DNA from 2 places in the Halomonas shantousis genome. Region 2 is predicted to be linked to the other one. Evidence: predicted binding sites of a transcription regulator. Region 2 holds the regulator's gene; the other holds the start of a gene.
The links. The regulator FliA, encoded in region 2, starts transcription of late flagellar genes. The targets are predictions, from matches to a motif close to CTAAAGTTNNNNNNNNNNCNGCCGATA.
Positions count from the first base shown of each region.

Region 1: a site for FliA is predicted at 2,463-2,489, ahead of ACYQ12_RS00560 (putative motility protein). Genes of this name have one in related genera too.

Region 1 is NZ_BAAIER010000001.1:129,717-137,858, forward strand. Features, by position in the region: gene arsC (arsenate reductase (glutaredoxin)) at 1-225, opposite strand, end outside; gene ACYQ12_RS00550 (ArsR/SmtB family transcription factor) at 222-578, opposite strand; gene ftsZ (cell division protein FtsZ) at 1,014-2,153, opposite strand; gene ACYQ12_RS00560 (putative motility protein) at 2,536-2,739, shown strand; gene ACYQ12_RS00565 (hypothetical protein) at 2,946-3,083, shown strand; partial or broken gene ACYQ12_RS00570 (lipid ABC transporter permease/ATP-binding protein) at 3,109-3,300, opposite strand; gene ACYQ12_RS00575 (hypothetical protein) at 3,300-3,704, opposite strand; gene ACYQ12_RS00580 (condensation domain-containing protein) at 4,480-5,811, shown strand; gene ACYQ12_RS00585 (hypothetical protein) at 5,802-6,356, shown strand; gene ACYQ12_RS00590 (hypothetical protein) at 7,082-7,408, shown strand.
Region 2 is NZ_BAAIER010000002.1:2,295,325-2,303,466, reverse strand. Features, by position in the region: gene flhF (flagellar biosynthesis GTPase FlhF) at 1-1,952, shown strand, start outside; gene ACYQ12_RS11065 (hypothetical protein) at 1,949-2,503, shown strand; gene ACYQ12_RS11060 (flagellar protein FlhE) at 2,503-2,943, shown strand; gene ACYQ12_RS11055 (putative bifunctional diguanylate cyclase/phosphodiesterase) at 3,121-5,325, shown strand; gene ACYQ12_RS11050 (RNA polymerase sigma factor FliA) at 5,426-6,127, shown strand; gene ACYQ12_RS11045 (DEAD/DEAH box helicase) at 6,146-7,468, opposite strand; gene ACYQ12_RS11040 (PqiC family protein) at 7,692-8,142, opposite strand, start outside.

The sequences.
Region 1 (8,142 bases), on a different contig from region 2:
GAGCTCGGGATCGTCCAGTCCCAGCTCATCGTAGGGTGTGCCCTTGCGCCGCAGAAGTGCCCGCGGGGACATTTCCATTTCCGCCAGCAGTTCGACGAGCTTTCCTCTTGCAGGCGGTGTTTTCAGATACTCGATGACATGTGGCTCTTCCCCGGATTGGCGCATCATTGCCAAGGTATTGCGGGACGTGCCGCAGTCCGGGTTGTGATAGATCACGCTGATCATGATAGGTCATCCTCTCTAGATGAGGTGCAAGGGCGCAGTTCCTGCAAGAGGGGGGCACACAGTTCGGGATGTCCTGCACAGCAGTCGTGTATCAAAAAGCCCACTGTTTCCCGTATACGCTCCAGGTTGGCGCGATAAATCACCGAGCGGCTATGCCGCCGAGATATGACCAGACCGGCCCGTGACAGGACTCCCAGATGCGTTGACATCGTGTTGTGAGGAACTTCCAAGAGACGTGCGATTTCACCTGCGGGCAGGCCCTCCGGCTCATGGCGTGCCAGTAGCCGGAAGGTCTCCAGGCGAGTCGGCTGGGCAAGGGCCGCGAACGCTTCGATAGCGATTATATTGTCCATATGTCCAGAATTGCAGACATAAAATAAAAATTCAATAACGAAACGTTCATACCAGAAGAAAATTGCGAGAATGCTATTTCCCAGCGCAAGGGAAGCCCATCTGAACGATCCGGTGCTTCCTCAGATAATCAATCGGCAGTGGTTATTTTTTAACCAACAACTAAGGGTATGTTTTAAAAGAATTTTTAGCCATAATTCACATTTCCGGTGTATAACCTTGCTGTTCACGAGAGATGATAAGTCCCGCCAACAAAAGGCTGACGGGAGATGACCTTCTGCTAGGTGTCAGGACCTGCCTGAAAAGTCAGCGAGAATGGCCAGACAAGACAAGAATCGGTGAAAGAACAGAGTAAATGCGTATCTCGAGTCAATCTCTAACGCCGTATGGACGCGCGCAGCTATTTTCAGAGGAGGCCCAGGCTAGCTTGGCTTCCCTTATTCAGACGGCCTGCGAAGGAACGCCGGTATATCCAAGTAGTCGCTGTTTTGTTTCCCATCCTGCTGGCGAGACTTCGTACCAGGTGAGGTCGGCTGCTGATGACCTGGAGCCGACCGAGAAGGGGATTGCCGGGCGGAGGCAGTCTCACCTTGAGCCGCTACGCCTGATGTTTCCTGCAGGCCGGCAGCGACGATCGATACTCTAATCGCATCATGCAACTCGTTAGACAGCGAGGTGCCAATGACGACCGTCGCTTCATCAGAGGTGAACTCACGAATAGTTTCGCCTATCTCGTTGAACTCACCGATCGAAATATCACGGCCAGCCGTGATATTGACCAGCACCCCGCCCGCTCCCTTGATATCGTATTCTTCGATCAAGGGGCTCTTTACTGCCGCAAGCGCTGCTTGTCGCGCTCGGCCCTCTCCTTGCCCCGTGCCGGTACCGATCTTGGCCCGTCCACGGATCTGCATGACCGCTTTTACATCGGCAAAGTCGACATTGATCATCCCTGGGGAGGTGATCACCTCCGCAATTCCCGAGACGGCGTTCTTGAGTACATCATTGACAGCCGCAAAGGCGCTAAGCAGAGATGCTCCCTTGCCGAGAGTTTGCATCAGACGGTCGTTCGGAATGACGATCAGTGAGTCGACAACCCGTTCCAGCGCTGCGATGCCGGCTTCTGCCGCTTGCCGACGCTTACCGCCTTCGAAAGAGAAGGGCCGTGTGACGACGGCGACAGTAAGAATGCCCATCTCCTGAGCAATTTCAGCGATCACTGGGGCTGCGCCAGTGCCGGTTCCTCCCCCCATGCCGGCCGTTATGAACACCATGTCCGCGCCGGCCAGGCGTGCCTGGATTGTCGAACGACTTTCTTCGGCTGCCTGGGTGCCAAGTTCAGGATTGGCACCGGCTCCCAAGCCCCGGGTGGTATTGTTCCCGATGGGCAGTGCTGCAGATTGCGGCAACGATTTCAGCGCCTGAAGGTCCGTGTTGGCGGCAAAGGCATCGATCCCCTGCAAGGAGTTGCTCTGAATGATATGCAGGATGGTGTTGCTACCTCCCCCCCCGACGCCAACTACCTTGAGGTTGGCAAGAAGATCTTCGGTGGGCGGATGGTCAAGTTGGCGTGGCATTGGAACCTCGTAAGCTGTCGGGCTAGCGTCAGTTCAGCATAACAGGTGAACCTGCACTTATGCTCGAGTGGGAGTATTCCGTTCAGTGCCTGGGTAGGGACCTCTCAGCTAGGCAGTAAAACTGGGTTATTGCCTAGCTGGAAATATATTTATACCGTTATCTTTTCTATACATAAATACATAAAAAGATGCGCGTGCCATCAGCGATACTGCTTGTACCGCATGTCATTACTTCACTCTCTCCGTGTGACCACACGCAGCTGCACTGATTGAAGATACGCTTTGATACCGCCGCATAGAGCCTTGACTTTCAATATTTTTCCTGCCCGGCCGATACAGATATTGGCGTTTGAGGTTTTTTCCAACCAGCAGGGAGATTCACATGGATTCGAGTATTAACAATGCTGTCAGCGCGGCGCTTGCCATGCAGCAGGCGCAGGTCGCCACGGAAGCACAAACGAAATTGATGAAAACCGCGATGGACACGCAAGCGAGTCAGGTATCGCAACTGATGGCATCGGTAACGCCGACAGATCAGCTTGCCACTGAAGGTTCGGTCGGTACGCGTATCAATACCTTCGCCTGAGTCCGTTCAGCCAAGCCGCACTACTTAGCCGGCCACCGCGCCGGCTTTTGCGTTTCACGACATATTCCTTCGACCTTGACCCGCTCCATGAACACTGACAGGAGCGGGTTCCGGGTATCGTGTCGTGATGTCAGGCCCAGATGTCCTGATCTGTATCGCGACGCCAACGCCTTGAGCGATATTACCTAGGCATGTGCAACGCCAACGTGCCACTGTTTGATACTCTGCTGCGCCTGCCACATGCGCCGGTAGCGCTCGGCACTCTCCATCAGTTCGGCATGACGGCCGCGCGCCACCAGGCGGCCCTCGTCGAGGATCCTGCAGGATGGCGCGTGCAATGGTGATACGCTGGCGCTGTCCCCCCGAGAGGAATACGCCACGCTCACCGACGCGGGTGTCGTACCCGTCGGGCAGCTCGGCGATGAAGTCATGGGCCTGGGCGGCCTTCGCCGCGGCAACGACGCTTGCCATGTCGGCATCGGGTGAGCCCATGCGAATGTTGTCGGCCACGCTGTCGGAAAACAGGAAGGTGTCCTGAAAGACGAAGGCCACCTGTTGCATCAAGGTGGACCGACCAGTGCCGTGATGGTCCCCGGGGCCACGTCGAAGCTGACATTCCCAAGCGCCTCGCCACCGGTGGGCGAATAGCGAAGCTCACGTCCTCGAAACGCAAGCTGGCGTCTGACTCGCGACGCCAACGCGTCAGCATGGCCTTGTTGGCAGCCAGGGCCTGCCTGATAGCGGCCGAACGTCTCGTAGCCTGTATCGAAAGTCCTGACCACCGGCATGGCCTGTACAAACTCGACGATGGATGCGCTCACCTGCTCGCGTGCATCGTTGTAGAGCCGCGCCATCTCGCCTCGCTTGCGCAGTGCCTGGCTGAGAACGGCAAAACCGAGCATCAGCACGGCCAGGGTGCCCAATGCGAGGCGCCAGTCCAGCCACAGCAGCACGCCAAGGGTCACGATGGGCGTAACATAGGCACGCGCATAGAGCGGGGTGCTGTACCGCCTTGCGAATCTCGCCGAAGCCGAAGTTTACGATGGTCTGTTCGACCGATTTCTTGAAACCGGACTCGTCTGGAATGCTGCGCTGTTCCAGCAGCCGGGGGGCTCGTCGGCGCCTCTTGGCGCAGAGGCGCGGAGCGGACCGTCCATTCGTAACGCTGGGGAACGTACGGCACGAGGATACATGCGGGTCGAAGGGGATGGCACCCATGACGATGGGATTGACCTGTCCCGCCCGGCAAGCTTCCTTGAGCGCCCCCTGGATCGCTTGCTGGAAGAGGCTGTCCGGGCGATGACCGACATGCGGGGGGAGCGAGAGCGGCTTCGAGAGAGTCGATGCCCTCAGTTCCCGATCAGCAGAAGTGAAAAGCAATTGCCGATGACTCGCGGCAATCCCTTCCATTGTCTCGTCCTCCAACCATTCCCTGTCAACTGAGCTTTCCATGGTTTCCCTCCGCTGATGGCAAGGAGAAATACAAATTATAATCAAATGAGAATGGTTGACGATAGCGTTTAATTGAGTATATTCGACTCGGATTGTCAAGAGCCGGCTATTACCGTCGCACCTGCGGGCGATCGCTTCCCGGCTCGGTGAGGAGTTTGGCGTGTCGTGGCCCGCCCACCAGTTGCTGCGCTGTCGGACGGCCGACGAGGTGGCCCGGCTGCTGCCACATGCAGCCGCAGCAATATCGTCAACGCAATGTGTTCCCGTCGACTCCCAAGGAGCATGACCATGGAGCAGGTAAGACAGAGTGATGCCAGCCAAGGCTGGATGCCGCTTACGATGGCGCAGCTGGATTTCTGGGAGGAGTACTCGCTGCAGCCGGATCAATCGATCTCCACGGTGGCCCATTGCCTCGATATCGAAGGCGCCGTCAGTCAGGCGGCGCTGATCGAGGCGATCGTATGCACGATCAGCGAGGCCGACGTTCTCTCGGTACGCTTTCACCTCCCTCCCGGGGGACAGCCGCTACAGTGCTGCGCCGCCGAGCAGGCACCGCTACTTATGTTGCACGACCTGCGTGGCGAAGCCGACCCGCTGCAGGCGGCACACCTGATGATGCGAGCGGACGTCGAGTCTCACCGTGACCTGCTGCAACCGCCATTGAGTGCCCAATGGTTGCTGCGTGTGACCGAACGGCGCTACCTCTGGTACAGCCGGGGCCATCATATCGTCCTCGACGGTTACGGTATGGTGCTGCTCGAGCGGCGCTGCGCGCAGCTGTATGCCCATCTGCTCGGGCAGGGCGAGGTCGATGAGCCGCTGCGGCCGTTCTCCCGCTACGTCAGCGAAGAACAAGCCTACCAGCGAAGCTCTCGTTGCGAGGAGGATCGACGCTTCTGGCGGGACTATCTCGATGGCGGCCCCGGCCTCCCCGTGCTGCGCAAGGGAGAGGAGGGCGACATGACCGCGGTGCAGCATGCGGAAGTGACGCTGTCAGAAGCACTGGAGTGTCGCCTGAGAGCCGCCTCGAGCGTTACCGGCATCGACTGGCCGGATCTACTGGTCATGCTCACCGGGCTTTATCTGCTACGGCATGAGTCCTCCCTGCGAAAGGCCGATGAATTGGCGGTCTGGCTGCCTTTCATGAGCCGCTGGGGCAGCGTCAGCGCTCACATCCCTTCACTTGCGGTCAATATCCTGCCGCTTTACCTGAGCACGACGGATGAGGAGCCCTTGGGGGATTTCCTGGGCCGGGTGGCAAGCGTGTTGCGCCGACAACGCCGTCACGGTCGCTACCGGATCGAACGACTCGCCACCGATCGTGGGCTGGCCAAGGGCACCCGCTTTCTCTTCTCGCCGCTGATCAATGTGCTGCCCTTCGATCCGCCGACCTTCAGGGGGTGTCACGTAAAGCGGCGGGTGATTGCGACTGGCCCAGGAGACGGTTTCGATCTCACCTACCGCGGACACAGCGATGGCACGGCACTGACGCTGATGCTCGATGCCGATCCCATGACCCTTGCCCCCAGCGTGTTCGCGCGGCATCGGCACGAACTACCGGCCTTCTTGGCCCGCGCATTGAGGCCGGGCGCGCTGGCGACCGAAGTGGCATGTCTATGAGAAGGCTGTCCAGCGTCGATCTCGAGGCTGCCTACGTCGTCGACTCCGACCTGATCGTCGTCTCGTCCAGTGGTGCCGATTCCGCCCTGGCACAGCTGTCCTCACTGCGGAATATCGCCCCGACCATCGTGCTGGACTACGGTGGGCAGACCTGGCAGTCGCTGGCCAAGCAGCTCGGCGAGGCCACGGGTCTGGAAGACCAGGTCGATGCCAGTCCAGCGCAGGATTTCGTGCGCGCCCAGTACGAGCATCTGACGCAGCTGAGCGCACCCACGACCTTTCTGCTCAGTGCCGGCGATGAACGGGTAGCGGCGTTTCTCGACGACCCGGTTCTCGCCAACCTGCCGTCGATGAAAACGGGACAGGTCTATGGGCTGGGGGAGAATTCATTTCGCATCGATTTATATAGCGCCACGGAAGTGATCGAGGGCATTGTCGAACGATTTGGAACAGGCAATGACAACGAGCGTCAGCGAGGACCGAGTGAATCGACGAGCCGTATTCAGCAATACCGCAGCTCAATCTACAATTGGATGCCGGCATGAATTTATAATTGTCTTAGTGAGGACTACAATTTAAAGTTTGATAGCCGCGATCTTGCCTAAGTTCTGTCTGAAAAGTCGGCGAGCGATACTCAGGCAAGGCAAAAATCAGCGATAAGGCGGAGTTTACGTGCTGTAAATGAGCATTTTGAGCTGGTTTTTAACACTGCATGGGTGAGCGCAGACATTTTTCAGACAGAGCGTAAAATGGGTTTGTCAATGATCATCAGCCCATCCAAGCATAGTGGCTTCAGCTTTTTGCCTGGCACCGTCTGAAAACCGCCTGCACTCAGCCATACGGCACGATGGAGCCTGCAGCTGTAAAATGCAGGCCGGAGCTTCCGTATAGGGTATGCTGCGGATATCTGCGGGCCACTTATTACACTCTGCAAGCTTGAGCAGTCTTTAACAGACCCGTCTGACCGACAGCGGAGCAGAAGATAACCTAGGATGCCGAATGCATATCGCGCAAATAGGATATTTGCATTTCCCAAAAAACGATTATAATGGCAAAATATCTTGCTTGTGGCCGGTCGGTGTATGCTTGGCGGGTTGCTAACGGGCTGAAGCGTTCACTACGCCTTCCCGCATCCTGCTTGCAGTGCCACGCTCTTGCCACCAGATTGACTGAGTGGCGTGATGGTCAGAAATTGCTATCTTATTCCTTGATCGCCGGAATTGAGCTTTCAGTCTATCAATACAAACATAGTAAATATTGAGGAACCATAGTGAATACAGAGTTGGATGATTTTGAAAAATTAATGCAAAGAGAAATAAACACATTCCTAAAACCAAAAAGCAATAAAGAGACGACATCCTCTAACATAACCAAGCCGAGCGCAGAAAAGAACTCCCCGCGTGAATCGGCTGCCTCTTACAAAACAGGACATGTCATTAAGCTAGCAGTCAGGAAAAACCGCTTGGGACCCGATGTAGCTTTTGAGCATCGTTCCTCTAGCATTTCCAAGCTAGAAGCACAATTGGAAGCCGAGAAGGCCGCCAGAAAAGCAGGTTATCCCATTGTGGGGTATGTCATCGATATCCAGCGGCTGTGAGCCAGCAGGTTTAACTGCAAGTTCAACCAAACCAAAAAGCGGCACGAGTATTCCTGGACACCAAGGATTATTATAATAAAATGATTACGACATTTAATATGTCCATAAAGATCATTCCTTGATCTAAACCCATGCGGAGGCTGGCTATCAATTCAATATTTTTCATGCTATCCATTATCGCCATTACAGCCTTGGCCACCGCAGCGTTATTCAAGGGAGCGCACCACATCCAGCGCAGCAGCCGCGCGGTTTGGTGTTATGCTCTTCACCGTATAGGACCTGAAAAATTCCCTAAAGTATGGGGAGCTTTATCTCGCCTCTTCCCCCTCAGCATTATCCTTAGCCTGGTTGGCACTGTATTGCTCATCAGCAGCCACGGAGGGCAGGCTAGCGGGTTACCCGCATCGGCAGTTGCGAAACTTGCCAATCTGGGGCAGGGCATCTTACTGCTGGGGTTCATAGGCCTTATAGCCGGGATCCTTTCTTACCTTGCCCGCCATACACAAGCCACTCCCGCTGTGAACACAGCGAGAAATAAACCAGCACGCCAACCTAACCAGCCAGAACGTCGAACCAGAGTTAAAACAGCCCCGAAAACAAAAACTCAGAAGGCGTCGTCACGAGGGAGTCGGCAGAAAAACAACAGAGGCAAACAGGCCCGACGCAAGACTGCAGGTTAGTACAGCTTGTCCCGCCAATAACTTAGGTTATTGCTGCACCTCGACATGAACTTT
Region 2 (8,142 bases):
CGCAGGAAGCGTTGCCTGCGCCGGGCGTGATGGCATTGCGTCAGCGCCTGCTGCAGGCGGGTTTCGGGCCGCGTCTGGTACTCGATCTGCTCGAGACCCTGCCGACCGAGATGGGGGGCGATGCTCCCCGTGCCGGAGCCTGGCTCGAGCGGCAGCTGGCTGCGCGCCTGCCGGTGCTGGATGACGAGGCGGCGCTGCTCGATCGGGGCGGCGTCTTTGCGCTGGTCGGACCGACCGGCGTGGGCAAGACCACCACGACGGCCAAGCTGGCGGCGCGCTACGTGATGCGTCATGGCGGCACCGGGGTCGCGCTGGTGACGACGGATAGCTACCGTATCGGCGCCCATGAGCAACTGCGTATCTATGCCCGGCTGCTGGGGGTCGAAGTTCACGCCCTGCAGGCCGATGCGCCGCTGGGCGGATTGCTCGACCAGCTTGCCGACAAGAAACTGGTGATCATCGATACCGTCGGCATGAGCCAGCGCGACCAGCGTCTGGCCGGGCAGATCGCCCGTCTGGGCGGCGGCAGCCGGCCGGTACGCCGCCTGCTGCTGCTCAACGCCGCGAGTCACGGCGATACGCTGGAGGATGTCATGCAGACCTACCAGGAGGCTTCGCGCGAAGCGGGTACCGGGCTGGACGGCTGCATCCTGACCAAGGTCGACGAGGCGCCGCGCCTGGGTGCCGTGCTGGATACCGTAATGCGTCATGGCCTGCGTGTGCTGTATGTCTCCCACGGCCAGCAGGTGCCCGAGGACCTGCGCCTGGCCGAACGCGAGGGATTGTTGCGTCAGGCCTTGGCGGTGCATGGCGATTCGCCCTTTGCACTGGATACCGTCGTGCCACGCGAGCAGCCCGTCGCAGGTCGCAAGCTGCAGGCGCTGACCCGCGGACTGCTGGGCCAGGGCCGGGCCTTGGCGGCAACGCTGGACATACTGCGCCGGGAAGTCTCCGGTTTCGCCAATCTGGAATGGGCCTGGCAACTGACCGGCAAGTCGTCCGCCAAGCAGGCGAGCGGCATGGCCGAGTTGCTCGATCCAGTGGCATGGGCAGCGGATGGACAGGGGCGCGGTGATTCGAGGGCAAAGGTGCTGTTGTGGCCGCGTCTGGGCGCTCCTTCGGGAAGTACCTGGCAGCTACCGGCTCTGGCGCTGGACAGGCAAGGCATCCCGCTGACCTTCCCCTGGCTGATGCATCGCCTCCCGGCGGGAGAGCTGGCGCGTCTGCTCGATATCGCGCACCAGCAGGAAGTCGATTGCCATCTGCTGCCGGCCTGCCCCGGACGCGATGTGCGCCGTCACCTGGCTGGGCTGACCGGGGAGTGCCCGCCGACCTGGTGGCTGGCCAGCGCCAAGGGCAATACACGGGTAACGCTGGAAGGTGAACGGCACATGCTCAGTGCGCTTGGCGATGAGGTCGGGGAGCAGCACGAGGCGTTGACCTGTCGCTACCGAGGCCGTACCGCGCGTCTGGTGTTGCGCACGCTTGGCGTCAAGCTGGCGGATGGTCAGCCGGTGAGGGCCTGGTGGGGCGATCTGACCGATAGCGACAGTGGCCAGTGGCTGGCACAGCGCTACTGGCTGTCTCCCGTCATGCCGGGGCGGCAGGACGAGGCATTCCAGCAGCGGGCGATCTGCCACCAACTCGCTCAGGAGGAGCAGCCGGCATTGATCAAGCGTGCCTGGCAGCGTGTGGCTGACAGGGGTCATGCTCCCTGCGATCCCGAGCTGCAGCTACTGCTGGCCGGTGCGCTGGCGGCGGTTGCCAGCCGGCTCGACCAGGAGAATAGCGAGTGGGCGCTGGATGTGCGGGCGCAACTGCTGGGCCTGCTGGGTGGGAGACGTTCACGCTCGGCCGTCGCGCTACTCGAGGCGCTGGTACAACTGCTGACGGCCTGCGACGCCTTCCGCGATCTGGGTGGGGCGGGCCTGGTACCGGAGCGTGCCATATGAGTCTGGATCAGGCCGCAGGGCTACGTCGCTGGGCCGAGGCGCAGTCAGGCGACAGCCCACTGGGCGCCGAGTCGTCTGTATCCCGAACTTCGGCACCGGAGAGTCCGGCACCGGGGAGCTCGACACCCGTACCGCAGGTTCGTCGCATGCTGATGACGGTGGGGTTGCCGACGTCGCCTCCCGCGGCGTCGCGTCGGGTGATGGAAGCCCTTGAGCGCTGGCAGCGTCAGGGGCATCGTTGGGTCGGCAAGGCCCATGCCTGGCGTGTGGTGGCACTCGACGTACGCAGCCCGCATCTGCCCGCCCTGGTGCAACAGCAGACACACTGGGCGTTGTGGGTCGAGCATGATCCCGAGGGCTTTCGGCGCGCCTACCTGGCAATCAAGCGGTTGCGTCTGGCAGGAGGGCCGCGTCGCCTGCTGGTCGTGCACGCGGGGCTATCGCCCTCGGCGGGTCTATTGGTCAACTTGCAACAGTCGGCTGCGCGCTTTCTGGACACCGAGCTGCTGATCCTGCGCGAACGCGACGCTCATGTCGCCATGGTCGGATAATGTCTTTCCTGCGTCCTGCATGCAGAACCGCTGCCACGCTGGGGCTCGTGCTGATGTTCGGCCTGACCTCGGCGGAAGGCGCACTGGCCGCCGCGGGCAGTTGGGTCGCCCAAGGCAAAAGCGTGTTGCTGACCACTCCGGGGCGACTCGAAACCTCCAAGGCGCTGTCACCCCCTACAGGCGGCCCTGCTCGGCAGGGACGCATCACCCGGATTCACTGGCGCTACCAGGCCCCGACGGAGGCCATGTCGAAGCTGGAAGCCTGGCTTTGCCACTTTGACCGTTGCATGACCCTGCCTGCGGGCCGTGGCATGAGTGATGCGCTTGCAGGCCTGCCGGCGCAAACGCCTCTGACGTTCCGCTTTCGTCTGCACGCCGATAACGGCCAGGCCACGCATATGCGCGTGAAAGGGCTCCAGATCATCGTCGATTACCGCTAGAGCGGAGCCTGGAACCGCGCAGGTGCTTCGCCATGTGCCGCAGGATTACAGTTCTTAAATTGACAGCCGATATAAAAGGGAGCTGGCCGCTGAGTACGTGCCGGCTCGGCTTGCTTTGTGCAAATGACTGGCCTTCTGCTGAGGCGTTTATCCACTGACACGACTGTGGAACCTACTATGGCGCTGTCCAATTCGCCCAATAACGATTTGTCTCTTATCGAACGCCTGCTCCTGGAGGGAGAGGGCGGCGATAAGGTCCGGGAGATGGCCGTCGCTTATCGTCATGGCAGTTTGCAAGAGGGGCTGCAGGCGTTGCTGAGTGGATTGATCGAAGCGCAGGAGGGCTGCGTCGAGATCATCGACGATCGAGGGCTGGTGTGTTTCGTAGGGCAGCAGGGGCGGGTTCTGCTGGGGTATCCGGAAAGCGAGACGATTCCCGGCGATGCTTGGGTGAAGCGATGGCCCGAGACGCAGCACGCTGGTCTGCTGGAGTTGCTTGACAAGGCGCTGCAGGGGGTACGCCAGCAATGTGTAGCCAGGCGGCACCACTGCCAGGGAGGTTGCTGCGACTGGCATTTGTGTTTTGTCCCGTTGAGCGTCTCGGGACGACGCTTCGTGCTGGTGGTATCGCGGGACGTGAGCGAGCAGTACCGCCTGCACGCGGCACTGGAGCGCAGCGAGTCACGCTTTCGTGAACTGATCGACAAGATTGCCAAGGTCTTTTGGGTATTCGATGTCCGAACGCGACAGTACGAATACATCAGCCCTTCTTTCGAGCAACTGCTGGGTATCGGGCTCGACACCCTGAACAGGGATCCCTCCGCGTGGACGCATAACATCCATCCTGACGATCTGCCTCGTGTCCGTGAGATGGTCTACGATTGCGACACTTGGCTGAAGAATCCCGCTCCCATCGATCTGCAGTATCGCATGACGCGCCCCGACGGTAGCCTCATCTGGGTTCACGATCTCAAGTATCCGGTGATCGAGAAGGGTGAGGTGGTACGTCTGGTGGGTATCGTTTCCGACATCACCGAGGATCGGGAGCGTCAGCAACGTCTGCAGTACCTTGCCAATCATGATCAACTGACGGGGCTGGCCAACCGCACTCACTGCCAGGAGTGGCTGGAAGAGGCTTGTCGGCAGCGCAAGCCGTTTCAATTGCTGCTCGTCGGGCTCGATCGTTTCAAGCAGATCAATGACAGTCTCGGGCCTCATCAAGGTGATGAGCTGCTCAAGCAAGTCGCCGGGCGTATCCATGTGTCGTTGAATTCGGCAGCGCTGCTGGCCCGGCTGGGAGGGGATGAATTCGCGGTCGTGCTCGAAGGCGAGCGCAGCCAGGAAGAGCAGCGTGTCGTGGCTCACAGCATCACCGTGGCATTGGGGCAACGCTTCATGCTTGGGCGCAATGCCGTCTTCATCACGGCCAGCATCGGTATTTCCAGCTATCCGCAGGATGGCGAGAATACCGATATCCTCATGCAGAACGCCGATGTCGCCTTGTCAAACGCCAAGTACCAGGGACGCAACACGATACGTTTCTTCAAGTCGGGCGACGACGAAACCACGCTGAGTCGGCTGTCGTTGGAGAGCGCGCTGAACCGGGCCTGGGAAAACGAGGACTTCGAACTCTATTACCAACCCAAGGTCTGTGCCCGCAGTCTGGATCTGGTCGGTTTCGAGGCGCTGTTGCGCTGGCGCGGACCGGACCGCATCCCGGTATCCCCGGCACAGTTCATTCCCGTGCTTGAGGATACCGGATTGATCGTGCCGGTGGGCTACTGGATTCTCGAGCGTGTCTGCCAGGACCTGCAGCGCATGAAAGCGCGGGGATGCAGCTCCCAGATAGCCGTCAACATCGCGGCACGCCAGTTCATGGAGAGCGATTTCGCCGAACAGCTGCAGCGCGTCATGCGTCGCCATCACGTCTCGCCGGGAGAAATTGCCCTGGAAATCACCGAAAGCTCGCTGATGCAGGAGCCGGCCCGGGCGGCGGAATTGCTGACTCGCCTGAGAGCGGCAGGGGCTTCGGTGGCACTCGACGATTTCGGTACCGGCTATTCCAGTCTGAGCTATCTCAAACGTTTTCCCGTCGATACGCTCAAGATCGATCGCAGCTTCATCATGGACATGGTCGATGATGACGACGATCGCAATATCATCGACGCCATCATCCGCATGGCGCATGCATTGAATCTGATCGTGGTGGCCGAGGGGGTGGAAAGTGCCGAGCAGCACCAGCTGCTGCGGCAGTACGGCTGCGATCAACTGCAGGGGTATCGCTTTGCCAGGCCCATGCCGCTCGAGGAGGTCTTCGCCTGGCATGCGCTACATATTGATACAAAGCGGAAAATAGGACCCGGAAGTACCGGGTATTCATGACTTGGGACGTGTGCCGTCGCGTCAATAATGCCAGCGTGGGTCATGGGTCAGTAAGCAAGACGCTACTGGACTTGAGCTAACTTCGACCCGAGGCGAGGCGATGTATACGGCACAGGGTAAAATCGATCATTCAGAGCTGCTTGAACAATACCTGCCCATGGTCAGACGCCATGCGCTGGGCCTGCAGGTACGCCTGCCGGCGAGCGTCGAGCTGGAAGATCTCATTCAGGCAGGCATGGTCGGGTTGCTCGACGCACTGGGACGCTACGACACCTCCCAAGGGGCGAGTTTCTCCACCTATGCCAGCCAGCGCGTCCGTGGTGCGATGATCGATGAGTTGCGCAGCCGCGACTGGATCCCTCGTAGCGTTCGCCGTAACGCGCGGGCGCTGGATCAGGCGGTTCGGCGGCTCGAGCAGCGCTTGGGGCGTCCGCCCGAGGAGCGCGAAATCGCTGCGGAGCTGGACATGGCGCTCGCTGACTATCAACAGTTGCTGATCGACGCCAACAACGGTCACCTGCTGGCATTCGATGAAGTCGTCGAGGAGAGTGGTGAGCCGGCTGCCGCCGGGGAGGGAGCTCCGCTATCTCCTCTGGAATCGCTGCTTCAGGGAGACCAGCGCGAACAGCTGATCGGGGCGATTGATGGCCTCCCGGAGCGCGAGAAGCTCCTGTTGGGCCTGTATTATCAGGAAGAACTCAATCTCAAGGAGATTGGCGCAGTACTCGGCGTCAGTGAATCTCGTGTCTGCCAACTACACAGCCAGGCCGTGGCGCGGCTGCGCTCACGGCTGGCGGCTTAGCGGACGAAACTTCCTGCTTCAGCGGCTGTTCTGACGACCGGCGCTGCTCCGGCGGCGCTGACGTGCCGGCTTGTCGCTAGCCTCCTGTCGGCGTTGGCCCGACGAGGCGTTGCTGCGGTTACCGGCACCGCTGCCCTGACGACGCTGGCCGCCATCCCGGCGTCCCTGGCCGCGACGACCGTTCTCGATGGGTTCGGGACGGGCGTTGGGGTCGGGTTCGAAGCCCGGTTCGACGTGGCTGGGCAGCTTGCGCTTGATCAGCCTCTCGATATCCGTCAGCAGCTTGTCCTCATCGACGCATACGAGCGATACCGCCTGACCCTCGCTACCCGCGCGGCCCGTGCGGCCGATACGGTGCACATAATCTTCGGGTACGTTGGGCAGCTCGAAGTTGACCACATGCGGAAGCTCGCTGATATCCAGGCCGCGGGCGGCAATATCCGTGGCCACCAGTACCTGCAGACTACCATCCTTGAAAGCGCCGAGCGCCCGGGTGCGCGCCGACTGGCTCTTGTTGCCATGGATGGCCATGGCGGGAATATCCTGCTTGGAGAGCTGTTCGGCGAGACGGTTGGCACCATGCTTGGTACGGGTGAATACCAGTACCTGATACCAGCGATGCGTCTGGATCAGATGGGCCAGCAGTTCGCGCTTCTGGCCGCGATCGACCCGAAAGACGGCCTGGTCGACGGTTTCGGCCGTGGTGTTGCGGCGCGCCACTTCGATATGGGTCGGCGCGTTCAGTAGCCCGTCGGCGAGCGTCTGGATCTCGGTCGAGAACGTGGCCGAGAACAACAGGTTCTGGCGCCGCGCCGGCAACAGCGTAAGGATTCGGCGGATATCGCGAATGAAGCCCATGTCGAGCATGCGGTCGGCTTCGTCGAGCACCAGTATTTCTACCTGGGAGAGGTCGACGTGACGCTGCTGTTGCAGGTCGAGTAAGCGGCCCGGAGTGGCGACCAGGATGTCGACGCCGGATTTCAGGGCATCGATCTGCGGCTGGGCACCTACGCCACCGAAAATGACCAGCGAACGCAGGGGCAGATTCTGTCCGTACGTCTGTACGCTGTCGCCTACCTGGGCGGCAAGTTCGCGAGTCGGCGTCAGCACCAGGGCCCGGACCTGCCGGGCGCGGGGGCGTGCGCCGCCACTCAGGCGCTGCAGCATCGGCAGGGTGAAGCCGGCAGTCTTGCCGGTGCCGGTCTGCGCGCTGGCCAGCAGATCGCCACCCTTGAGGACAACCGGGATTGCCTGGCGCTGTATCGGTGTCGGGGTCGTGTAGCCTTGTGCCTCGATGGCACGCAGCAGCTCGGCGGAAAGGCCAAGTTCGGAAAAGGACATGAAAACTCCACAACGCACATCCGCCGGTCACCCGTCGTCAGGGTGCCAGTCAGGGGCCGATGTGTCTCGAAACGGGATCAGGGCGGTAGCGGGAATCGTACGCCTGGAATGGGCGCGGCGAGGTGACTGGTCGTAAGCCGCGTCCAGTATGATGCCAGAAATCAATGCGATATGCACCTCCCGACATGACCCACGCGGATTCCCCCGCAAGCCTCTTGCGTCATCAGCTGGCGGATGGCGGGTTGGCGATGTCCGCGGCCAGTTGCTCGACTACCGTCTGCCAGGCACGGCCCAGAGTGCGAACCAGTGCCGGGTAGCCGTCTGCATCGAGAGGGCGTTCGACATGAAAACGCTGCACTGAACGCAATTGGCCCTCGGCATCTCGCAACTGCCATTGTCCGCTGACGACGGCCATCCCATCGTGACGCCCCTGAAACTCCTCCACGTCGAGCCTGACGCTGAGAGCCTCGCCGGCATCCGCTCCGCGACTGTCGCGCAAGACGCGTACGTTGGGCAGCGCAAGGCTCAGATGATGGCGCAGGCTCCTTTCGAGCTGACGGCTGAGATTTTCGGCCCACAAGTGATTGCTGGCCTGATGTATCTCGATGTCGCTGAGCTGCATGACGATGCCGTCACTGTCGAGGTAGTCGGCGATGCGGATGGGCTCGAGGACC